3 regions of the Pseudoalteromonas sp. NSLLW218 genome follow, and region 3 is predicted to be linked to each of the others. Evidence: predicted binding sites of a transcription regulator. Region 3 holds the regulator's gene; each other region holds the start of a gene.
The links. Region 3 encodes MetJ, which represses methionine synthesis genes. Its sites were predicted from a motif close to TAGACGTCTAGACGTCTA; they were not measured.
Positions count from the first base shown of each region.

Region 1: a site for MetJ is predicted at 1,014-1,031, ahead of metK (methionine adenosyltransferase). Genes of this name have one in related genera too.
Region 2: a site for MetJ is predicted at 1,148-1,165, ahead of metA (homoserine O-succinyltransferase). Genes of this name have one in related genera too.

Region 1 is NZ_JADYWO010000005.1:48,366-50,556, forward strand. Features, by position in the region: gene metK (methionine adenosyltransferase) at 1-912, opposite strand, end outside; gene tkt (transketolase) at 1,216-2,191, shown strand, end outside.
Region 2 is NZ_JADYWO010000005.1:157,131-159,321, reverse strand. Features, by position in the region: gene I6E80_RS09220 (homocysteine S-methyltransferase family protein) at 1-146, opposite strand, end outside; gene metA (homoserine O-succinyltransferase) at 136-1,083, opposite strand; gene I6E80_RS09210 (outer membrane beta-barrel protein) at 1,298-1,945, opposite strand.
Region 3 is NZ_JADYWO010000001.1:73,134-75,324, forward strand. Features, by position in the region: gene I6E80_RS00300 (malic enzyme-like NAD(P)-binding protein) at 1-758, shown strand, start outside; gene metJ (met regulon transcriptional regulator MetJ) at 841-1,161, opposite strand; gene metB (cystathionine gamma-synthase) at 1,451-2,191, shown strand, end outside.

The sequences.
Region 1 (2,191 bases), on a different contig from region 3:
ACCTATTGCGTAAGAAACTTGTAGCTCACACTTGTCAGCAAGACCAGCAGCAACAATGTTTTTAGCAACGTAACGTGCTGCATATGCTGCTGAGCGGTCAACTTTTGATGGATCTTTACCAGAGAAAGCACCACCACCGTGACGAGCCATACCACCGTATGTATCTACAATGATTTTACGACCAGTTAAACCACAATCGCCCATTGGTCCGCCAATTACAAAACGACCTGTTGGGTTTATAAAAAACTTAGTTGCGCTTGTAATAAGTTCTGCAGGAAGTACAGGCTTGATGATTGTTTCCATCACAGCTTCTACTAAATCTTTTTGTGAAATGTCTTCGCTGTGCTGAGTAGAAAGTACAACAGCATCAATACCTACTGGTTTGCCGTTTTCGTATGCAAAAGTAACTTGAGATTTTGCATCTGGACGTAACCAGTTAAGCTCGCCGCTTTTACGTACTTGCGCTTGGCGCTGTACTAAACGGTGTGAGTAAGTAATTGGAGCAGGCATTAGTACTTCTGTTTCGTTACATGCGTAACCAAACATTAAGCCTTGATCGCCCGCGCCTTGCTCTTCTGGGCTAGTACGGTCAACACCTTGGTTAATGTCTGGAGACTGTTTACCAATAGTGTTTAAAATTGCACATGAATCGGCATCAAAGCCCATGTCTGAATTTGTGTAGCCAATGTCACGAATTGTTTTACGTGTAATTTCTTCGATATCAACCCATGCGCTAGTAGTGATTTCACCACCAACCATAACCATACCGGTTTTAACGTAAGTTTCACACGCTACGCGAGCCTGAGAGTCTTGCTCTAGGATTGCATCAAGTACCGCATCAGAGATTTGATCGGCGATTTTATCCGGATGACCTTCAGAAACAGATTCAGAAGTAAATAAATGTTTTGCCATTGTATTTCTGCTCACAAATATTGCGCTTCACAAATGTCGGTATTAGCGCTAAAAAATTAAGGGGCGTATTTTATCGAAAACAAAACGCATTGCATAGTGTTTTTACGCCTAGACGTCTAAATAAAATTACGAATGTCGTTCTAGTCTCAAAAAAAATTCATAATGCTGCCTTTTCTGGGGTTTTTAATTGCACACCGCCCCCACAATAAGTAAGAATGGATACATAACAGTATCCAAGTTATTTGGTTACATAAACAAACACATAAATACCCGCGCAAATACACATATAAGGTAGGAGAATTCATGCCATCTCGCAAAGAACTTGCAAATGCTATTCGCGTCTTGTCAATGGACGCAGTACAAAAGGCCAAATCTGGCCACCCTGGAGCCCCTATGGGCATGGCTGATATCGCAGAAGTATTATGGCGCGATTATCTAAAACATAACCCAACGAATCCAGAGTGGGCTGACCGTGACAGATTTATTCTTTCAAACGGCCACGGTTCAATGCTTATCTATTCTCTATTGCACCTAAGTGGTTACGACTTACCACTGGACGAAATTAAAAACTTCCGTCAAATGCATTCTAAAACACCAGGTCATCCAGAATACGGCTATGCACCAGGAATCGAAACTACTACGGGTCCATTAGGTCAAGGGATCACAAATGCCGTAGGTATGGCAATTGCTGAAAAAGCGCTAGCTGCACAGTTTAACCGTGAAGGTCACGATATTGTTGATCACTTTACCTATGCATTTATGGGCGATGGCTGCCTTATGGAAGGTATTTCTCATGAAGCAGGTTCACTTGCAGGCACTCTAGGCTTAGGTAAGCTTGTTGCATTTTGGGATGACAACGGCATTTCAATCGATGGCGAAGTAGAAGGTTGGTTTACAGATGACACGCCAGCTCGCTTTAAAGCATACGGTTGGCATGTAATTAGTGGTGTTGATGGCCACGATAGCGATGCTATTAGTGCTGCAATTGCAGAAGCTAAAAGCATTACCGATAAGCCATCACTAATTTGTTGTAAGACAATTATTGGTTACGGCTCACCTAATAAATCTGGTAGCCACGATTGTCACGGTGCACCACTAGGTGATGACGAAATTAAAGCGTCTCGCGAATTCTTAGGTTGGACTGGCGATGCGTTCGAAATTCCTGATGATATTTACGCACAATGGGATAGCAAAGAAAAAGGTCAACAGCTTGAATCAAGCTGGGACGAAAAATTTGCAGCATACGCAAAAGCATACCCAGAGCTAGCGTCAGAATACA
Region 2 (2,191 bases), on a different contig from region 3:
TTAAAACGCTCGCCGCGATAGTCTTCTTCTTCTAGCTTATGATCTTGGATCATTGTGCCCATAGCACCATCTAAAATTAAAATGCGTTCTTTTAATGCTGCACTTATTTCGGCGTGTTTATTATTTGTAGGCGCGTTATTCGGCATAGTTGTTAGTCCTCACATCTTGGCTAACTAAATTAATATCATACGGTGTGGTTTGGTACACGTAGTAATTTAACCAGTTCGAAAAAAGTAAAAAAGCATGGCTTTGCCACGTTTTTGAAGGTTGTTTGGTTGCATCGTCATCTGGAAAGTAATTTTCGGGTTTTGGTGCATTAGGACTTTTTTTACAATCGCGCTCGTATTCTGCTTTTAGCGAGTCGGCGTCGTACTCAGGGTGACCAGTTATAAACACTTGGCTACCCGATTTATTTTTAAGTAAGTAAGCCCCTACTCGCTCAGAACCTGCCAGTACTACTAGCTCATCGCAGGCGTTTATTTTATTTATATCAATGTGGCCATAACGTGAGTGCGGTACCAAAAAGGTGTCGTCGAATCCGCGAGTCAGTGCACCGTGATCAAAATAACATTGGTGGGTAAATACGCCACACAGTTTTTCGTCTTTTAAATCGCGCTTTAAATTGTAGCGATGATATAGCGCTGCATGTGCTGCCCAACACGAAAATAACGTAGAGGTAACGTGCTGCTCGGCCCAATCAATAATGACCTTTAGCTCATCCCAATACGCTACATCGTCGTATTCTAAATGGGCGAGTGGCGCACCAGTTACTATTAGCGCATCGTAATTGTTGTCTTTTACTTCTGAAAAATAACGATAAAAGGTATCAAGGTGCTCTTCTGAATTACTGCTACTGCGGTGAGTGTCGAGGCGTAGTAACTCTACGTTCACTTGCAAAGGCGAGTTGGCAAGCAAGCGAATAAACTGAACTTCGGTTTCTACTTTATTAGGCATTAAGTTTAAAATAGCCAAACGCATTGGGCGTATTTCTTGCGTTTTTGCACGTGTTTTTGGCATTACAAATACGTTTTCTTGACGTAAACGTGCAATGGCCGGCAACTCGTCTTTTACTGTAATTGGCATACTTTACTCCTGCTCATAAAAACCGAAGGTTAATTATGAACTGAAAGTAAAAAATATCAACCTCTAGATGTATAGATGTCTAAATGAAATTTATTCATTCTATTAAATTAGGATTTACCGAGGTGGTATGTATGAGGAAAAACGTCTTTATTATAAAATAACCTGTTTTAATATTTTGAAGTAGCGCTACTAAAAACGAGTAGCGCATATGCAGTTAAAAACGGTAAATCACAGATAAATTAAGTGCGTAAATATCGCCTTGGTCTGCATCAAAATATTGATATTCTGCACTTAATTGCCAGCGTTGAGTTAGCCTAAAGTCAACGCCAGTTCCGTACGTTACGCCGCCTTCGTCGTAGTTTTGCTCCGTTATTAGCGTAGAGTTTGTATCTGTACCAGTTATTGATTCTGCCAGGTTTTTTAAGTCGCCTTCATTGTAACTTAATTTATTTCTACCATAGCCACCAAATAAAAACACATCAGCGCGAGATGAAATTGGATAATTAGCTTTTACAAATATACTTGTTTGCAAATCAAGGCTTGAATCGATTTCGCTCTTAATGAATTCTGAGCTAAGCGAACCGTCCTGTGGGTTCTGAGTGTAAACAATTCCGTTTAGAGGAGTTGACTCATCATTTAACCCAAAACCTATACGCCCTTCTAATGCAAAGTATCGCGAAAACTGATACCCAAACCGGCCGTAAAGCGTTGTAAACTGTATGCTATCACTCTCGTATACATCAATTTGCGTAGACCCTATCCCTACTCCTTGGTAATAACCATTTACGTGGAGTATGTCTGCTTCGCTCGAAAATGAGTATAAACCTAAAAGTAATGCCCCTAACTTTGTAACTATTTTCATGTTCATTCCTTTAAACCTTTGTAATATTAATAATATGATGTCTAACAACAAACTAAGTGTGGCCTGCCTATATAATTTACTTATACTTTGCAGCTTGTAAATATTCTGTACCACTTTTGTTAAAAATGGAATGTATTTGAACAATATAAAACAATAGATTACAGAATTTTACACAATAGAAATCCTGTAATAATAGTGTTTAAACGAGCAATCAAAACAAAGTACCGCTTAGGTAAGCGTATTGTT
Region 3 (2,191 bases):
AACACGGAACTGCGATTGTAACGGCTGCGGGCATGTTAAATGCGTTAGAAGTACAAGGTAAGTCAATTGAAGATGCAATTATTGTATGTTTAGGGGCTGGCGCTGCCGCTGTTGCGTGTATGGAGCTGTTGATTAAGTGCGGAGCACTGCGCGAACACATTTATATGCTTGACCGCAAAGGTGTTATTCATACCCGCCGCGATGATTTAAATGAATATAAACAGCTTTTTGCTAACAATACAGATAAGCGTACATTGCAAGATGTAATTGCAGATGCTGATGTGTTTGTAGGTGTTTCTGGCCCTAACTTATTAGCGGCTGAAGATTTAAAGCTAATGGCTGAAAAACCAGTTGTGTTTGCATGTTCAAACCCAGATCCTGAGATTGATCCTGCACTTGCGCACGGCGCACGTAACGATTTAATTATGGCAACAGGGCGCTCTGATTACCCTAATCAGGTTAACAATGTTTTATGTTTCCCGTTTATTTTCCGTGGTGCGCTTGATGTGCGTGCAAGCGCTATTAACGATGAAATGAAAATTGCTGCAGTTGAGGCTATCCGTAGTATTGCTAAAGAGCCTGTACCTGCAGAAGTTTTAAAAGCAGCAGGCGTAGATAAATTAGAGTTTGGTGCACAGTATATTATTCCAAAACCAATGGACCCTCGTTTACTGCCGCGTATAGCAAGAGCTGTTGCCCTAGCTGCTGTTGAGTCAGGTGTTGCGCAAATTGATTTGCCAGAAAATTATATGCAGTAAATCTATACAGTAGAGCTATGCAATAAAATTTAGACATAAAAAAACCTCAGTAATTACTGAGGTTTTTTTGTCTTTGTAATATTTATTCTTCGTTTAAAACGGGTACTTCTAGACCCATTTCTTGCATTATTTTTTTAACTTCTTCTGGCACTTTTTCGGCGTTATCTTTACGTAAGTCATCGTCATTTGGTAAAGGTTGGCCAGTAAAAGCATGCAAAAATGCCTCACATAGCAATTCACTATTTGTAGCATGGCGAAGGTTATTGATTTGACGACGTGTACGTTCGTCAGTTAATACCTTTAATACATTTAGCGGGATCGAAACGGTGATCTTTTTAACTTGCTCTGATTTTTTACCGTGTTCTGCGTATGGGTGAATATACTCACCATTCCATTTAGCCATAAGATGTATCGTTGCCTCAGATTATTAATTTCTCACACGGTATAAAAAGCGTGTAAATATGCGTGAAATTCTATCGATTTAAAAAAGATAGTCAAATAATAGATACCGATCTATCTTAATAAGCCTATTGTGAGTGTAAAGATAGGCACACTTTTGTGAGCTAAAATGTGTTATTCGCAGAGGCTCCTTCTACTTATAGCCATCTAGAGCTTTAAAATACTTTGACTTATCAAAACGGATAACTTACTCTTTTGGACGTCTAAACATCCAAATTAATCAGGTGACGAATATGAGCGAAAAAAACAAAGCAACCATTGCTGTACGTAACGGCGTTGATGCTGATAAACATCATGGTGCGGTGGTACCGCCAATTTATTTATCGACTACTTATTCGTTTGCCGACTTTGATACTAAGCGTGAGTATGATTATGGTCGTAGCGGTAATCCTAATCGTGATATTTTAGCTGAGACGCTTGCTAAGCTTGAAGGTGGCGCTCGTGGCATAATTACAGCTACAGGCATGGCTGCCGTGCATTTAGCTACTCAGCTACTTAATAGTGACGATACGTTAGTAATTCCACATGATTGTTATGGTGGCAGCTATCGTTTATTTACATCTTTACAAAAACGCGGACTACTAAAGCTCGAAATATTAGATTTAACAAAAGAAGAAAGCCTTCAACAAATTTTAGTAATTAAACCTAAGCTTATTTGGATAGAAACCCCAAGTAACCCAGTACTTCGTTTAACAGATATTAAAGCGGTTACTGATGTGGCTAAGCAATGCGGGGCTTTGGTTGCAGCAGATAACACGTTTTTGTCGCCTGCTTTACAAAACCCTATTAAGTTTGGTGTAGATATTGTGGTGCATTCAACCACTAAATATATTAACGGACACTCAGATGTAGTAGGCGGCGCTGTTATTGCCGCAACACAAGAGTTAGGCGATGAGCTTGCTTGGTGGGCTAATAACATTGGTATTACGGGGGCGCCTTTTGATAGCTATTTAACGCTTCGTGGTTTACGTACT